4 regions of the Nocardioides sp. Kera G14 genome follow, and region 3 is predicted to be linked to each of the others. Evidence: riboswitches for the same ligand, from Rfam matches in the RefSeq annotation. Region 3 holds a riboswitch; each other region holds the start of a gene.

Region 1 (4,432 bases), 170 kb from region 3:
ACCGAGGTCGGGTAGTCGCCGGTCTCCTCGACGTACTTCTCGACGAGCGAGTCGGCCATCGCCTGACCGGTCTCCCATGCGAGACGGGACGGCACCGCGCGCGGGTCGACGGTGTAGAAGTTGCGGCCGGTGGGCAGCACGTTGACCAGGCCGCGCAGCGGCGATCCGCTCGGTCCGGCGGGAACGAAGCCGCCGTCGAGCGCGTGCAGTACGGCGTCGAGCTCGTCGGTCGTGCGAGCGAGTCGCGGCACCACCTGCTCGGCGGCGAAGGTCAGGACCTGCTGGACGGCGGGGTCGTCGTGGAGATCCGGCGCGATGGAGGCGTCCCAGCCGGCGGCCTCCATCCGCTCGATCAGCTCACGTGCGCGGGTCTCGGCCTCGTCGACGGCGCTGAGATCGGCGCCGTCCTTGAGGCCCAGTGCGGCACGGAGGCCGGGCACGGCGTTGCCCACGCCGCCCCAGACCTGCGCGGCGCGCAGGATCGAGAGCACGAGGTTGACCCGCGCCTCGCCGCTCGGCGCTGCGCCGAGCACATGAAGGCCGTCGCGGATCTGCGCATCCTTGATCTCGCACAGCCAGCCGTCGACGTGGAGCAGGAAGTCGTCGAACTCCTCGTCCTCCGGACGCTCGTCCAGTCCGAGGTCGCGGTGCAGCTCGGCCGCGTGCATCAGCTGCCAGATCTCGCCCCGGATGGCCGGCAGCTTGGCCGGGTCCATCGCCGAGATCTTGTCGTACTCCTCCAGGAGACCTTCCAGTCGGGCGATGTCGCCGTAGGACTCCGCCCGGGCCATCGGTGGAACGAGGTGGTCGACGATCGTGGCATGCGCGCGGCGCTTGGCCTGTGCGCCCTCGCCAGGGTCGTTCACGAGGAAGGGATAGATCAGCGGCATCGAGCCGATCGCGGCGTCCGGGCCGCACGACGCCGAGAGCGCGGCGGTCTTGCCGGGCAGCCATTCCATCGAGCCGTGCTTGCCGAGGTGGATGACTGCATGAGCCTCGAAACCACCCTTGTCCTTCGGGGCTTCCAGCCAGCGGTAGGCACCGAGGTAGTGATGGGACGGCGGCAGGTCGGGGTCGTGGTAGATCGCGACCGGGTTCTCGCCGAACCCCCGTGGCGGCTGGATCAGGATGACCACGTTGCCGGCACGGAGCGTGGCGAGCACCAGCTCGCCGTCGTCGTTGACGAAGAGGGACCCGGGCGAGGCACCCCACTTCTCGACCATCGTCTCGCGCAGGTCTTCGGGAAGGTCGGCCCTCCACGCGTCGTACTCCGCCTTCGAGATGCGGACGTGGGCGTCGGTGAGCTGTGCCGAGGTCAGCCACTCCTCGTCCTGCCCGCCGGCGGCGATCAGGGCGTGGATGAGGGCATCGCCGGCCTCGGTGTCGTCGTCGAGATCGAGCAGCGGCAGCACCACGCTGGGAGTGGACGCAGTGTCGGTGCCGAGGTCGTAGCCGGCGTCGCGCAGTCGGCGCAGCAGCCGGATCGCGGAGACGGGCGTGTCGAGACCGACCGCGTTGCCGATCCGGGCGTGCTTGGTGGGGTAGGCCGAGAGGACGAGCGCGAGTCGCTTCTCGGCGTTGGCGGTACGCCGGAGCCGGGCGTGGTTGGCCGCCAGGCGCGCGACGCGGCCCGCCCGCTCGGGGTCGGCGACGTAGTGCGGCAGACCCTGGTCGTCGATCTCCTTGAACGAGAACGGGCCTGCGCTGATCCGGCCGTCGAACTCGGGGATCGCGATCTGGCTGGCGTAGTCCAACGGGCTGACCCCGTCGTCGGAGGCCTCCCACTCGGCGCGGCTGTTCGTCAGGCACAGCCCCTGAAGCACGGGGATGTCGAGGGCAGCCATGCGCTCGACGTCCCACGCCTCGTCGTCCCCGCCGGCGCTCGCCGTGGCCGGCACCGAGCCGCCGGCGGCCAGCACGGTGACGACGAGTGCGTCGAGAGCGCCGAGTGCCTCGTAGAGGTCGTCGGGCGCCGACCGGAGAGACCCAGCGAAGATCGGTACGCCGACGGCATGACCTGTCGCGTCGATCGCATCGGCGAGGGCGTGGGCGAAGTCGGTGTTCCCGCTGGCCTGATGTGCGCGGTAATAGAGGACGCCGACTCGCGGGAGGGCCGCGTCGCTGGCGGTCGGGCGGTCGGCGTACCCCCATGTCGGGATCGTGGCCGGGGGCTCGAAGCCCTCACCGGTGAGCAGGACCGTGTCGGAAAGGAAGGCGTGGAGCTGGGTCAGGTTGGCGGGGCCGCCCTCGGCGAGGTAGCGATGCGCCTCGGCCGCCACGCCCATCGGCACGGTCGACAGCTCCATCAGCTCCGCGCTCGGCTGCTGCTCGCCGCCGAGGATCACCAGTGGTGTCCCGTCCTCACGCACCGCTGAAAGACCGGACCAGAGGTCGTGCGGCGACCCGAGGAGACGTACGACGACCAGGTCGGCGTTCGCGGTGGCGGCGGCCAGGTCCGCGTCGCTGGCCCGGCTCGGGTTGGCCCAGACAAAGTCGGCCTCGCTCGCGCGTGCGGACAGCAGGTCGGTGTCGGACGTGGACAACAGGGCGATGCGCACGGCGCGCTCCTCCTCCGGGGTTCTCGCCCCGTCGATCGGTCGGATAGACCCACGCGGAGTGTCTGGCTTCGTCTCCCTCGGACTGAGGGGAGACATCACAGTGGCGGAACCGCCCCGGAGTCGAACCGGGTTCCTGCCTCGCGGGAATGGGGCCAGCGTACGGGAGAATGCGCGCCATGACGCACCCGGTCTACCTCGTCCGCCACGGGCAGTCGGAGTGGAACGTCCTGCGCCTGACGCAGGGACAGACGCCCCACCCGAGGCTCACCGAACTCGGCAGGGAGCAGGCCGAGTCGGCGGCCCGGCTGATCGCCGACGATCTTGTAGCCGAAGGCGGGTCGGTGAAGCTCATCGTGACTAGCGACCTGGTCCGTGCCGTGGAGACGGCCGAGATCGTCGCTGCACAGCTCGGAGGCGTTATCGCCCACGACGTACGCCTCCGCGAGCAGGGACTCGGCGATCTGGAGGGACGCGGGTACGACGAGACCTGGTCTGCGGCCGAGGCGTTCGACTGGAGCGACCCGACGCTGCCGATCGCGGGCGGGGAATCGCTGATGGATGTCTACGACCGGATGGCCGCTGCTCTCGCTGACCTCGGCTCCCACGGCGTCACGGTTGTGGTCTCGCATGGGGACGCGATCCGCGCTGCGATCGCTCACCTGAACGGAGTCAAGCCACACGAGGCCGACTGGGTCGAGGTGCCCAACGGTGCGGTGGCCCGAATCGACGGAGGGGTCGCCTGGCTTGGACAATGAAGCCATGCCCGGCGCCACCTTCACTCTCGAACCTGCCGACTTCGTCGGCGTGACGCTCGTCGGCGGCGGCCCCGGAGACGCCGACCTCATCACGGTTGCGGGTCTCAAAGCGCTCCTCGCCGCGGACGTCGTCATCACCGACCGGCTCGCGCCGCGAGAGCTGCTGGCGGACCTGCCGCCGACCGTCGAGCTGATCGACGTTGCGAAGGTGCCCCGTAGCCGGTTCACCGCCCAGGAGGACATCAACGGTCTCCTGATCGACCGTGCGCATCAGGGCAAACGTGTGGTGCGGCTCAAGGGCGGCGACAACTACGTCTTCGGCCGCGGCTTCGAAGAAGTCCTCGCACTCCAGGAGGCCGGCGTTCCCGTCCGCGTGATCCCCGGCCTGTCCTCGTCGATCGCCGTGCCAGCGCTCGCCGGCATCCCCGTCACCCATCGTGGTGTCGTCCACGAGTTCACCGTCATCTCCGGCCACATCCCACCCGGCCATCCAGACAGCCTCGTCGACTGGTCCGCCGTCGCGCGGATGCGCGGCACCGTCGTCCTCCTGATGGCGGTGGAGAATGCCGTCGCGATCGCCGAGGCCCTCGTCGCCGGCGGCCGCTCGACCGATCTGCCCGCCGCGGTCGTCGCGGACGGATCGCTTCCGACCGAGCGCGTCGTCCGCACAACCCTCGGTCACCTCGGCAAGGCGATCGAGGCGGAGGGGATCCGCCCGCCGGCGATCATCGTGATCGGCGTGGTCGCCAGCCTCGGCCACTGACGACCCACCTCGACCGCCCGCTTCCCGACTGTTCAACGGCAACCAACCACTGCCGTCGACATCCCTGTTTCCGCAGGTCAGACATCCTGCGACACGCAGCTCACACCCTTGTTCAGAGCTCGGCACGCATGCTACGAAGGTTCGTAGATGGGTCGCCCGACGGGGCGGCCCACGAGTCATTTTCGGGACAGTCGTTGATTGTTGTTGGCTCTCGTAGTCAGCTTCTGCGACGGCGCCAAGGGGACCGCTCGGGGTGGTCGGGATGCATGGCGGGGTCAAGTTCTATCGGGGCTCAGCGAAGGCAGCGCGCGCCTACGTCGAGTCCGACCATTCCCGTGCTGATGACTACTACCTGG
Region 2 (4,432 bases), 150 kb from region 3:
GCGCCTCGCGACCGCCCACCACGAGGGCAAGGACGTCGTCCGACTCGCCTCCGGCGACCTCTCCATCTACTCCGCCCTCGCCGAGCAGACCCGTCGCTTGGACGGAGCAGGAGTCCCATGGGACGTCACACCCGGCGTCCCGGCGTACGCCGCAGCCGCCGCGGTCGTCGGCCGCGAGCTGACCGTCCCGCTGATCAGTCAGTCGGTCGTGCTGACCCGCACCCAGGCACGCTCCACCGCGATGCCCGTCACCGAGTCGCTCGCCGCGTTCGCCTCGACCAAGGCGACGCTGGTGCTGCACCTGGCGATCACCAGGGTGCGGAACCTGATGGCCGAGATCGAGCCCGAGTACGGCGGCGACTGTCCCGCCGTCGTCGTCTACCGAGCCAGCCAGCCTGACCAGCAGGTCCTGCGAGGCACGGTCGCGTCCATCGCCGACGCGGTCGAGTCCGCGGAGCTGAAGCAGGCAGCCGTCATCCTCGTCGGCCGCGCACTCGACCCGCGCCCCGGCGGCGAGTCCTATCTCTACGACGCCGCCCGAGACCGGAGCACCAAGCGATGACCGAGGCGACCGCACTCGGCTGGGACGCCGGCTTGTACGACGTCATCAACCGTCGCCGCGACACCCGTCGCGAGTTCACCGGCGAGCCGGTCAAACCCGACGTGCTGGACCGGCTGCTCTCCGCGGCGCACGCGGCCCCGAGCGTCGGGATGAGCCAGCCGTGGGACTTCGTCCTCGTGCGGGACCCCGAGACGCTCGACGCGTTCGGACAGCATGTCGCCGACGAACGGGACGCCTTCGCGGCGTCGTTGGCCGGTGAGCGCGCCGAGACCTTCGCCCGCATCAAGATCGAGGGGATTCGCGAGTCAGGGCTCGGGATCGCGGTCGGCTACGACCCCAGCCGCGGCGGACCGAACGTCCTCGGTCGCCACGCCATCGCGGACGCCGGGCTGTACTCGGTCGTCTGCGCGATCCAGAACCTGTGGCTCGCGGCCACCGCCGAGGGCTTGGGTGTGGGCTGGGTGAGCTTCTACCGCGAGGAGTTCCTCCGTGACCTCGTCGGCTTCCCCGAGCACATTCGGCCGGTGGCCTGGCTGTGCATCGGGCCGATCTCCGAGTTGCCCGACGAGCCGGACCTGGAGCGGTACGGCTGGCGCCACCGCTCACCACTGGACGGCGTCGTGCACGAGGAGCGCTACCGCCAATAGGCCCACTGGGTCACGGTGCGCGCCGGTGTCCAGCCGGTGAAGGACCCGATCGGCGCGGCCGTCTCGACGCTGAGCCGGGTCAGTTCGCCGCCGTGCTGCCGGTAGACATCGGCCAGCAGATGCTCGGTCTCCAAGGTGACACCGTGGACGACGATCCGACCGCCGCGAGGGAGTACGTCGAGGCAGTACTCGATGACGCCCGGGACGGTGGCACCGCCCCCGACGAAGATCGCATCGGGCGTCGGCAGGTCCTTCAGTGCTTCGGGCGCAGGTGCGTGGACGATCTCAAGGCCGGGGACGCCGAGGGATCGGGCGTTGCGCGCGATGCGCTCGGCCCGCTCGGTGTTCGCCTCGATCGCGATCGCCAGGCAGGTCGGGTGGGCGCGCATCCATTCGATCCCGACCGACCCGGCACCGGCGCCGACGTCCCAGAGGCGCTCGCCCGGCACCGGCGCGAGGCGCGCGAGCGCCGAGGCCCGCAGGTCGCGCTTGGTGAGCTGTCCGTCGTTCTCGAAGAGGTCATCGGGCAAGCCGGCCACCCAACCACCGAGGGGCGGTCCGGCGCAGGTGATCGCGACGATGTTGAGCCGGGCGAAGTCGAAGTCCTTCGCGCTCACGATCGCTGCCTTGTCGAAGTAGTGGCTGCTGCCCTTCGTGGGGTTCCCAAGGTCGCCGAGAACGACGAACTCGCTGTCGTCGTAGCCGGCCTCGCCGAGCAGGTCAGCGAGAGCGCGGGGCGTGTGTTCGTCCGAGGACAGGACCAGGATCCGGCGACCGGGCGCCAGCTCACGGCGTACGAGGGAGACATCCCGGCCGACAACGCTCACCACAGCGTGCGACTCCGCAGCCCAGCCCACGGCAGCCCGCGCCAGCGCCACAGACGAGACCGCCGGAACGACCACCACCCGGTCGCGGCCGAGCAGCTCGATGAGGGTGGACCCAATCCCCGATACGAGCGGGTCGCCTGAGGCGAGGACGATCAGCGTGCGGTCGGCGTACTCGGTGACCAGATCGACCAGGCCCTCGCGCAGCGGCGACGGAAGGGGCAGCCGTCGTTGTCCGGGCACGTCCGGCAGCAGCTCAAGATGTCGAGGGGCGCCGACGACGACGGACTCCGGACCCTCCAGGATGCGCGGGTCTGCGAGCGCATCGTCGGCGCTGATGCCGACCACGACAACCGGGGCCATGGCAGCAGACGCTATCGTGAGCGCCAACAGGTGCGAGGTGCCCCAACGCCCCAACGATCGGAAACGGTCGGGACGGTCGGCGGGGAGAATCTGGGAAGCCGGTGAGACTCCGGCACAGGCCCGCTGCGGTGAGCCAGGCCCTTCATGCGAGGGGACCTGGTAAGTCCGAAGACCGGCCTCGCGCCCGAACAGTCCGGCAGGCCCGTCGGACCGTCGAATCGAGCGGGAGCCTCAATGCCGGTGAACTATCCCTTTTCAGCCGTCCTCGGATGCGCGACCGACGCCCCCGACGGCTCGGGTCTCGACGACATGGGCCTGGCGCTGGTCCTGACCACGATCGCGCCCGAGATCGGCGGCGTGCTCGTCCGGGGCGAGAAGGGCACGGCGAAGTCCACTACCGTCCGCGCCCTCGCCGCAGTGTTGCCCCCGATCGAGGTCTACGCCCAGGATCGCTTCGCCATCGACCCCGCCGACGCCTCGGCGACCTCGCCGGACGGCCCGTTCGGCGAAGGCGCGGAGACCACGACCCGTTCCGTGCGCCTGGTCGAACTCCCTGTCGGCGCGACGGAGGACCGCGTCCTGGGATCTCTTCACCTGGAGCGCGCGCTCTCGCACGGCAAGGTCGAGTACGAGCCCGGGCTGCTGGCCCGCGCCCACCGCGGCATCCTCTACGTCGACGAGGTCAATCTTCTGCACGACCACCTGGTCGACCTGCTTCTCGACGCCGCGGCGATGGGCCGCGCGAGCGTCGAGCGCGATGGGGTCTCGGTCGAGCACGCCGCACGCTTCGTACTGATCGGCACGATGAATCCCGAGGAGGGCGAGCTCCGCCCGCAGCTCCTCGACCGCTTCGGTCTCACGGTGGAGGTCGCGGCGCCGCGCGAACCCGCCTTGCGCGCCGAGGTCGTACGCCGACGGATGGCCTACGACGCCGACCCGGCGGCCTTCGTCGCGCGCTACGCCGGGGCGGACCGCGCCCTCACCGAGCGGATCGAGTCAGCGCGGGAGCGGATCGGCAAGGTCCAACTCACCGAGCCGGCGCTGCTCAAGATCGCCGAGGTCTGCGCTGCCTTCGAGGTCGACGGACTGCGGGCCGACATCGTCACCGCCCGCACCGCCGTCGCACACGCCGCGTGGGCCGGACACGACGAGGTGACCAAGGCCGACATCCGTCAGGCAGCACTGCTGGCGCTCCCGCACCGCCGACGCCGCAACCCGTTCGACGCCCCCGGCCTGGACGAGGAGCTGCTCGACCAGATCCTCGGCGATGAGGACCTGCCGCCCGAGCCGCCCGAGGGACCCGCTCCCGACGAGCTTCCGACTCCGCCAAGCGGAGCCGATGACACGGGTGCGGGCGAGCCAGACGACGGGCCGTCGCAATCCGAGCCGGCCCCCGACAGCCCCAGCCAGGATGCTCCCGCACAGGCCCCGAGTCCCAGTGCCGGCTCCAGCGAACCCAGTGGACCCGGCGGGAGTGAGTCTGTGGTCGCAGCGGCGACGCCGTACCGTCCCAAGCTGCTCGCGGTGAAGGGCATCGGCGCGGGCGTCGCCGGCCGGCGCAGCCGCGCGCTGTCGACGACCGGCCGCCGCGTCGGTGCTACGCCCGGCGACTCCGGCTCGCTCGACCTCGTGGAGACGCTCAAGGCCGCCGCAGGCAAGCAGCCCACCCGCGGGCGTCGCGGCGACGGCGGGCGGGTGGATGTTCGTGGGGAGGACCTGCGCGTCGCCGTGCGCGAGGGCCGCGAAGCGAACCTCGTGCTCTTCTGCGTCGACGCGTCCGGGTCGATGGCCGCACGCAAGCGGATGACCCAGGTCAAGACCGCCGTGCTCTCGCTGCTGCTCGACGCCTACCGTCGGCGCGACAAGGTCGGGCTGATCACCTTCCGAGGCCACGACGCCATTCTCGCGCTGCCACCGACCCACAGCGTCGAGGTCGCGGCGACGAGACTCGAGGAACTTCCCGCCGGCGGCCGGACACCCCTGGCGGAAGGCCTGCTGGAGGCTGCCCGCGTGCTCCAGCGGGAGCGCCTCCGCGA
Region 3 (4,432 bases):
AACTCCTCGTCGAAGCCCACCGTGCCGGTCACGCCGACCTGGTAGGCCGAGACCTTGCGCTCGAAGAAGTTCGAGAGCTCCTGCACGTCCTGCAGCTCCATGAAGGCCAGCGGGTTGGCCGAGCCGTAGATGATCGGCAGACCGAGCCGCTCCATGCGACGGTCGGCGACGAACTCCAGGTAGGAGCGCATGTCGGCCGTCGACAGCCCGGCGACGCCACGACCCAGCAGGTCCTCGGCGAACTGCGCCTCCGCGTCGACGCCCTCCCTCAGCATCTCCCGGACCTGCGCGGTCAGCTCGTCATCCCACAGCTCCGGCTCCTCCGCACGAGCCGTGTCGACCACGTCGAAGGCGAACGCCATGTGCATCGACTCATCACGGAAGACCCAGTTGGTGCCCGAGGCAAGCCCGTTGAGCAGCCCCCGCGATCGTAGGAAGTAGACATAGGCGAAGGCTCCGTAGAAGAAGAGCCCCTCGATGACCGCGGCGAAGCAGATCAGGTTGAGCAGGAACGCCCGCCGGTCCTCCCTGGTCTCCAGCCGGTGGAGGTCGCCGAGGGAGTCGATCCACTTGAAGCAGAAGTCCGCCTTGTGCTTGATCGACGGGATGTTCTCCACGGCGGCGAAGGCCTCGAACCGCTCGGTCTCGTCCGGGACGTAGGTGTCGAGCAGGTTCAGGTAGAACTGCACGTGCACCGCCTCCTCGAAGAGCTGCCGGGAGAGGTAGAGGCGGCCTTCGGGGGAGTTGACGTGCTGGTAGAGGTTGAGCACGAGGTTGTTCGCCACGATCGTGTCGCCGGTCGCGAAGAAGGCCACGAGGCGGGAGATCAGATGTCGCTCCGCCGGCGACATCCTGGCGAGATCCTTGAGATCGGTATGCAGGTCGATCTCCTCGACCGTCCAGGTGTTCTTGATCGCGTCCTTGAAGCGGTCGAAGAAGTGCGGGTAGCGCATCGGACGCAGCGTGAGGTCCATGCCGGGGTCGAGAAGGTTCATTCGCAGGCCTCACAGTGCTCGGGGTTCTCCAGGGAGCAGGCCACGGCCTCAGCCGCCGTGACCGACACGGTCGCCTGCTGGATCCGCGTCGCAGGTCGCGAGCGCAGGTAGTACGTCGTCTTGAGCCCCTGCTGCCACGCGTAGCGGTACATCGAGGAGAGCTTCCCGATGGTCGGGCCGGCCATGAAGAGGTTGAGCGACTGGCTCTGGTCGAGGTACGGCGACCGCGCGGCCGCGAGATCGATCAGCGCCTTCTGCGGCAGCTCCCAGGCGGTGCGGTAGAGCAGCCGGAGGTCCTCCGGAATGGCGGAGATGCCCTGGATGGAGCCCTCGGCACGCTTGATCTGCTCGCGCACGTCCGCGGTCCAGAGGCCGCGCGTCTTGAGCTCGCGCACCAGCGTCGTGTTGATCTGGAGGAACTCACCCGACAGCGTCTCGCGCTTGAACAGGTTGGAGACCTGCGGCTCGATGCACTCGTAGCAACCGGCGATGGAGGCGATCGTGGCGGTGGGCGCGATCGCCAGCAGCAGCGAGTTGCGCAGCCCCGTCTCGGCCACCTTGTCGCGAAGAGCGGACCACCGGGCGGTCTGCGTCGGAGTCGTGTCCCAGAGGTCCGGCTGCAGCTGCCCCTTCGCCGCCCGGGTGTCGGCGTACGCGGGATGCGGACCGTGCTGGACGGCCAGCGACGCCGAGACCTCCAGCGCCGTCAGGTAGATCTCCTCCTGGATCCTGGTGGAGAGCTCGAGCGCCTCAGCCGAGTCGAACGACAGCCCGAGGGCGAAGAAGACGTCCTGCAGGCCCATCAGCCCCAGTCCGATGGGACGCCAGCGTGGGTTGGACGCAGCCGACTCCGCCGACGGGTAGTAGTTGATGTCGATCACCCGGTCGAGGAACGGCACCGCCGTCCGTACGGTGTCGCGCAGCTTCTCCCAGTCGAGCTCGCCGCTCGTCACATGCTGCGCAAGGTTGATCGACCCCAGGTTGCAGACGGCCGTCTCCGAGTCCGACGAGACCTCGATGATCTCGGTGCACAGGTTGGAGAGGTGGACGGTCGGATGGCCCGGCCCGACATGCTCGTCACTCGTCTGGTTGCAGGTGCGGTTGGACGCGTCCTTGAAGGTCATCCACCCGTTGCCCGTCTGGGCGAGCGTGCGCATCATCTTCGCGTAGAGGTCGCGCGCCCTCATCGTACGCACCACCTGCCCGGCGGCCTCCACCGCGCGGTAGCGGACGTCGAACGCCGGCCCCCACAGGTCCACGAGCTCCGGGGCGACGTCGGGGTCGATCAGCGACCAGTCCCCGTCCGCCTCCACGCGGCGCATGAACTCGTCGGGGATCCAGTTGGCGAGGTTGAGGTTGTGCGTACGCCGGGCGTCCTCACCCGTGTTCTCCCGCAGCTCGAGGAACTCCTCGATGTCCGGGTGCCACGACTCCAGGTACACACACGCGGCCCCCTTGCGTCGGCCGCCCTGGTTGACCGCCGCGACCGATGCGTCGAGCGTGTTGAGGAACGGCACGATGCCGTTGGAGGCGCCGTTGGTGCCGCGGATCAGCGCACCACGGCCCCGGACGCGGGAGAACGAGATGCCGATGCCGCCGGCGAACTTCGACAGCTTGGCGATCTGCGCATACCGGCTGTAGATCGAGTCGAGCTCGTCGCGCGGGGAGTCGACGAGGTAGCACGAGGACATCTGTGAGTGCCGCGTCCCGGAGTTGAAGAGTGTCGGCGACGACGGCGATCTTGGTGACGTCAACGGGCTCGCTGTCGCCGTTGCGTTTGCGGATTTCCACAGGTGCTCCCCTCGGAGTTGCTCGAGAGGAGACGACGGGACGGCCACCGCGAGGTGGCGCCTGGCGTCAGCCCACCCTCGAGGCCTCGGACCACCACGCCCGACGGGCGCGGTGCACTGTCAGGTATCGGACTCGCACGCCTCCCTTGCGGGGGAGCGCGCTCACCGTTGCGGGGCAGTCCCGGACTCTCACCGGATTCCCTGGTTCAGCTGCAGGAGCACCATATGTGGGATCGGATCCCAGACGTGGGACCAGATGTTGTGGCCCGCGTGTCGTCGGCGTGTCGCGCTCAGAGCACGAGCACGCGACCGGCAACGACGAGATGCACCTCGTCGCAGTGCTCGGCGACGCGCTGGTTGACCAGTCCCAGCAGGTCACGGAAGAGCCGTCCCGATCGGTACGTCGGCACGATGCCGAGTCCCACCTCGTTGGTCACCAGCACCGTCATCTCCGACCGTGCGTCCAGGGCGGCGACAGCGCGCGAGACCTCGGCCAGGACGGTGGAGGTGGCGACGTCAGCCGGGGCGTCCCACAACTCGTCCTCGTCGAGCAACGCGGTGAGCCAGGTGCCGAGGCAGTCGACGATCACGGGCCCGGCTGACGACAGCGAGCCTGCGAGGTCGCGGGTCTCGAGCGTCGTCCAGTGCTCCGGGCGTGCGTCACGGTGCTCGCGGACACGCGTGGCCCAGTCGGCATCGCTCTCGTCCTCGGGTGACGGGCCTGCGGCGACATAGGTCACCGGTGCGTCAGCGGGCAGGAGGGATTCGGCATGGCGGGACTTCCCCGAGCGGACACCGCCGGTGACCAAGACACGGGCAGCCTTCATCGGACTCCCTCCCGGGCAAGCGTGAGCAGGACGTCGACGTCGAGGTGAGCCTCGACCAGGTCGGCGCACACCACCGAGTTGGTGGACATGTTCTGTGCCTTGTACGGCGCCACCCGCACGCCCCGACGGGCGAAGGCGCGACAGAGACGGGTCGTGACGACCGACTTGCCGGCGTCCGACGTGGTGCCGGCGACGAGCAGCCCGCTCACGCGCCGGAGCCGGTCGAGCCGAGGTGCCACCGGTGCAGCAACCGGCAGTCGTCGTTGGCCCACCACTGCAGGTCGAGCCGGTCCATGCGGAAGGTCACCGGCAGATGATCCCGCATCCGTTCTTCGACGTCAGCACGCCTGACGCCGCCCGCGGGGTGGTCGAGGGTCAGGTGCGGCACAGGATCCGGGAAGGCGCCGCCGTACGGCAGGAAGTCGGGAAACGCGGCCGTCAGCGCAGCTGTGAGCTTGCGGAAGGGCTCGTCCGGCTCGGGCCGGAGATGAATGACGCCGCCCCGGAACTCGACCACCTCCTCGAGCACGATCTCGACGGGTTCGACCGTCGCCGCGAGGTCACCGACGACCTCGAGGTCCCGCTGCGTCGGCTCCGTGACCCACGGGGCGAGCACCGTGATGTGCGCATGCACGAAGTCGGGGTCCGTCGACACGAAGCTGGCGTCGTAGAACGCCGTCCGCTCCCGCACGACCGCATCGAGGACGGGCACCGGCACCGCGAGCACCGTGTGACCAGTCATGATCGCGCAGGCTACGGCACCGTGTAGTCCGCCGGAATCTGGCTACAGCCCGAATATGACCACGATCGAGCAGGGGCA
Region 4 (4,432 bases), 140 kb from region 3:
GCCGCCATCCCGAAGACGCCCGCGTCGCCGCCGGAGACGACCGCGACCCGCTCGCCCGCGCGTGCGAGGTCGAGGGCGTCGCGGGCTCGGTCGACCTCGACGGTGTTGCCCGAGGCATGTCGCGTGAGCCCCGCGCGCTGGGGCACGCGCGCGACGTAGGGCGCATAGCCGACCACGTGGTCGACCTCAGCGAGCGCGGCCGTCGCCTCCGGGGTGAGCCAGGCGTCTGGGCCTGGCCCGAGGCCGACCACGATCAGCTCCGCCGCCTGGCCTTCGCGCGACGCCCGTGGGGGTGCGATCGAAGTGAGCCTCGAAACCCCTGTGTCCCGCATGCGGTCCGAGGTGCGGCCCGGGGCCGTGTCGCCGGGGACCACGATGAGAGAGAAGTAGGGCACGGAGTCGGCGTCGACCTCGGTCGCGGGCAGCCATCGCTCCTCGCTCTGGGAGGCGCGCTCGACGTACCACGCACCGTCGAGCCGTCCGGCCTGTTCCAAGGCGGACCGGACGGCCGGGAAGGTGCGGCCGAGCTTCATGATGATCGCCCCGTCGGTGTCGGCCAGCCGCCGGGCCAGCTCGGGCTCGGGCAGCGTGCCCGGCAGGACCGTGAGCACATCGGTCTGGCGGACCAGCGCCTCCCCGATGGTCGCGGTCGCGGCGGCGAATGCCGGGACGCCGGGCACGACCGACGTCTCGTAGGTCTCCTTGAAGCGATCGTGCAGATACATCGAGGATCCGTAGAAGAGCGGGTCACCCTCGGCCAGCAGGACGACGTCCCGGCCCTCGTCGAGATGCACCGAGAGTCGCTGCGCGCAGTCTTCGTAGAAGTCCGCCATCGCGCCGACGTAGCCGCCGGGGTGATCGGTCGATCCGGTCGTGACCGGATAGCGCAGCTCCTCCTCGATCGTCCCCTCGGCGACGACGGCGTCGGCGATCCTGCGGGCATGGGACTGCTTCTTCACGCCAGCGTGGTAGGCGACGACTGCGGCGTCTCCGATGATGCGGGCGGCCTTCAGGGTCAGCAGCTCCGGGTCGCCGGGACCCACCCCGACGACAGTAAAGCGTCCTGTCTGCGGCGTGCTCATTCCTTCTCCTGGGCCAGAGCGTTGAGCGCCGAGGAGGTCATTGCGGAGCCCCCGCGGCGACCGCGCACCGTGACGAAGGGGATCTCGATCCCGTGTTCGCCGTGGAAGTCGATGAGCGCCTGCTTGGACTCGGCAGCCCCGATGAAGCCCACCGGGCAGCCGACGATCGCGGCCGGGCGGGGCGCGCCGTCGAGGATCATCTCCAGCAGATGGAACAGCGCAGTGGGCGCGTTGCCGATGGCAACCACGGCACCGTCAAGGCACGGCTCCCAGAGCGAGACCGCCGCAGCAGTCCGGGTCGTGGACCACGTGCGAGCCAACTCGGGCACGCGCTCGTCGTTGAGCAGACAGAGCACGTCGTTGTCCTGCGGCAGCCGACTGCGGGTGACTCCGGTCGCGACCATCGTGGCGTCGCAGAGGATCGGCGCACCCGCCTCCAGCGCCGCACGCGCGGACGAGACCAGCCCAGAGTGAATGACGAGGTCGGCGGCGAGATCGACCTGACCGCTGCCATGGATCATGCGGACCGCCAGCTTCTCGGCATCGGTCGGCACTCCGCTCAGGTCCGCCTCGCGGCGGATGGTGGCGAAGGAGTCGACATAGATGTCGGGGCCGGCGTCGACGTACTCATAGCGGCGCGTGGGTCGCTGGGTCATGGCGTTTCCTTCGAAGGGTTCGGGATGAGTACGCCGCGCCACGGCGTAACGATGAGATGGCCGGCGCGCGTGGCGATCTCGTCGATCGCTGCTCTGTCGAGCCCGGACTCGGTGACCTCGACGTGGCGTCCGCCCGGCACGTCGCCGTACGGCAGCGGACCTGCCGCCGACGGGACTCGGAGATCGGCTGGGGCCACGTCGCTCAGTGGCTCATCGAGCTCAGCCACGTGCCACGGTGCCGCCGGACCACTGCCACGGCGGACGACGAACTCGTGGGCGAGCGCCGCGAGCCGCTCAGGCGCGTGGGCGACAGGAACGATGTCTCCCCAACCGACGCCGACGCGGAGTTGCACGGTGCTCTCATCGAGGGCGACCAGTCCGAGGTCGCATTCGCGGTCGATCAGATCACCGCGACCATCGTCGAGCACGAACAGGAAGCGACCCGGCAGCGTGGCGAGCGACGCGTCGGCGCAGAGGAGTCGATCCAGCTCGGCAGAACTCGACCGAAGGTCGACACGCCCGCCGGCGAGGCCAGTCTGGGGCGAGACCATCACGTTGCGCACCAGCTCATGGGTGCGAGCGGGCAGCAGGCCGGTCCCTTCCAGCGCCATCAGGGCCTCGTCCGTGAGGGAACCGTCGATGCCGGGGAAGGCACGCACCTGGAGGTTGGTCCGCGACGTGACATGCACGCGGCCATCGCCGTACGCCTCCGCGACTGCGACCAGTGCACGCATCTGCTCGGACGCGACTCGACCTCCGATGAGGCGCAGGCGCACGAGCATCCCGTCGGCTGCCTGCCACGGCCGCAGCGCACCGGGGCAGCGATCGCTGCGAGTGCGAGTTGTCGGCATCGGGCGGACCTGTCTGGCCAGGGATCCTGTCGCGGGATCCATCTATGACCTCGCGACGATTGCCGCCAGGGCCAGCAGGTCTTCGGACTCGGGATCAATCGGAACGGAACGCCTTCCCGGACCTCGCGGCCCAGTGGCTGCCTTGCGGCGTGCCCCGCCCGTCACCCTCACCGCTGCGCGTCAGTCCCGGACTCTCACCGGGTTCCCTGACCCCACGAGTGGAGTACAACTGGCCCGCACAGCGTACCTATCGCGGCCCTCAACGCGCTCCCCGCCTCGCACCCGGACCGCTGGTGTCGACGGCCCGGGACGGTCATCCGCTGCCGACACCACCACGCCAGCCAGTCCGCAAACAGTCCGCAAGATTCTCGGTTCTTGCCGATCTCCGCCAACGAGTGCCAACACCGAGTACGTCACGTTTCCCCAGGTCAGAGCCCTCTTTCGTCCCCAACCATCGCCAGCCAACGACTGTCGAAACGGCCGTTCTGTGTTCGAGCTCTACTACGACATCTGATCCCGCGTGGCTGATGGCCACTGACTAGGTGCCCGAAACGGCCTCTGACCTGTGAAGACACCTTCCAACGTCTTCTAGCGTCAGGGGTCGTTTTTCGTTGGTCTGCTCCAGTGCGGCCACGCGGCCCACGGAGACGATCCTGCGGAGCGACGAGCGATGGGCGCGACCGCAATGCGGCCGACGAGGCATCGCATCTGCTGTCACGGTGCCGGGGCAGTCCTGCCGCCAGCGAGACGTTCCCTGCCGGCGCTTCCTAAGGCGCCCAATGCTGGCGACTGATTTCCCGTCGTCAGAGGGCAGCGAACGGTGATTAGCTGACGCTGCCGATGGACCGGCCATCCCCCGGGCCCGTTCTCCCGCGGGGGCTGGCAAGCCTCTCGAAAGTCGCCCGAACTGTCGGATGGTCGGCGTACTGTCCAATCCGGCAGCGGGCCCCCGACCGGATGAGCTCCGCCCAGACGGGAGGCGGTGAGATGGCACCGGACGCCACCGGCACAGACGCATTCCTCGACGTGCCCACCGACCGGCAGCGACTTGACCTGTACCGGTACGTGACCGCGGACAACGCGCGGGAGTACATGGCTCTGATGCGCCTGTTCACCGAGACCCTCCTGACCGACCTGTCCGCCGCCGAAGCCCACGAGCTGCTCGACCGGGACGGCATCATCCTCGACGTCGACGAAGTCGAGACGCGCTGCCGTCAGCTGGTCGCCTGGGGCAACCTCGTCCCCTCCATGCGAGACGCCCGCGTCGCCACCGTCACCGAATGGCTCCGCTCCCGCTCGCGCTACCAGGTCACCAAGCTCGGCGGACGAGTCCAACGGGACGTAGACGCGATCCTGCGCGCCAGCGACGGCGCCCGCGAAGTAGCCCGCGAGCTCCTCGGCGGCACCGTACAGACCCTCCAGAGGATCCTCGACAACCTCACCGGAGCCGGTGACGTCGACGCGCTCGCCGCCGACGTCACCACAGTGTTCAGCAACCAGCGGCTCTTCTCCGACTCCGCGGCCGACTTCTACGCCTACGTCCAAGGACGCCTCTCCCGTTACGACCTCGGCCTTCCCGAGTATCGGGCGTTCAAGGAGATGCTGCTCGACTACGTCGACCTTCTCACCGCCGACGTCACCCGCCACGCCCCCGCCATTGCTTCGCTCCTGGAGCACGTCGAACCGCACCTGCCCGACCTCATCGCCACCCTCGACGCCCTGCCCCGGCTCATCGATCCCGAGGGGAACCCAGCCGAACGATCGCCCGGCCGCAGTCGCTCCGACTGGGACGACCTGACCGCCTGGTACACCGGCCGACGCGGACGCTCCGGCCCCGACCAGC

Evidence for each region. Region 3 has a riboswitch for cobalamin ahead of LH076_RS06255 (ribonucleoside-diphosphate reductase subunit alpha). Riboswitches for the same ligand answer to the same signal wherever they lie in the genome.
Region 1: it holds a riboswitch for cobalamin, as region 3 does, so the genes downstream of both, cobN (cobaltochelatase subunit CobN) here and LH076_RS06255 (ribonucleoside-diphosphate reductase subunit alpha) in region 3, are expected to answer to the same signal.
Region 2: it holds a riboswitch for cobalamin, as region 3 does, so the genes downstream of both, LH076_RS06970 (VWA domain-containing protein) here and LH076_RS06255 (ribonucleoside-diphosphate reductase subunit alpha) in region 3, are expected to answer to the same signal.
Region 4: it holds a riboswitch for cobalamin, as region 3 does, so the genes downstream of both, LH076_RS06940 (nitrite reductase) here and LH076_RS06255 (ribonucleoside-diphosphate reductase subunit alpha) in region 3, are expected to answer to the same signal.

The regions. Positions count from the first base shown of each region.
Region 1 is NZ_CP085839.1:1,423,879-1,428,310, forward strand. Features, by position in the region: gene cobN (cobaltochelatase subunit CobN) at 1-2,558, opposite strand, end outside; cobalamin riboswitch at 2,593-2,738, opposite strand; gene LH076_RS07045 (histidine phosphatase family protein) at 2,735-3,313, shown strand; gene cobA (uroporphyrinogen-III C-methyltransferase) at 3,318-4,076, shown strand; gene mobF (MobF family relaxase) at 4,339-4,432, shown strand, end outside.
Region 2 is NZ_CP085839.1:1,406,057-1,410,488, forward strand. Features, by position in the region: gene cobM (precorrin-4 C(11)-methyltransferase) at 1-562, shown strand, start outside; gene bluB (5,6-dimethylbenzimidazole synthase) at 559-1,209, shown strand; gene cbiE (precorrin-6y C5,15-methyltransferase (decarboxylating) subunit CbiE) at 1,197-2,396, opposite strand; cobalamin riboswitch at 2,450-2,592, shown strand; gene LH076_RS06970 (VWA domain-containing protein) at 2,631-4,432, shown strand, end outside.
Region 3 is NZ_CP085839.1:1,257,528-1,261,959, forward strand. Features, by position in the region: gene LH076_RS06250 (ribonucleotide-diphosphate reductase subunit beta) at 1-995, opposite strand, end outside; gene LH076_RS06255 (ribonucleoside-diphosphate reductase subunit alpha) at 992-2,833, opposite strand; cobalamin riboswitch at 2,887-3,026, opposite strand; gene LH076_RS06260 (bifunctional adenosylcobinamide kinase/adenosylcobinamide-phosphate guanylyltransferase) at 3,076-3,612, opposite strand; partial or broken gene LH076_RS06265 (cobyric acid synthase CobQ) at 3,663-3,821, opposite strand; gene LH076_RS06270 (2'-5' RNA ligase family protein) at 3,818-4,354, opposite strand; gene LH076_RS06275 (SDR family NAD(P)-dependent oxidoreductase) at 4,410-4,432, shown strand, end outside.
Region 4 is NZ_CP085839.1:1,400,948-1,405,379, reverse strand. Features, by position in the region: gene cobJ (precorrin-3B C(17)-methyltransferase) at 1-1,082, opposite strand, end outside; gene LH076_RS06945 (precorrin-8X methylmutase) at 1,079-1,738, opposite strand; gene LH076_RS06940 (nitrite reductase) at 1,735-2,589, opposite strand; cobalamin riboswitch at 2,645-2,838, opposite strand; gene LH076_RS06935 (TIGR02677 family protein) at 3,547-4,432, shown strand, end outside.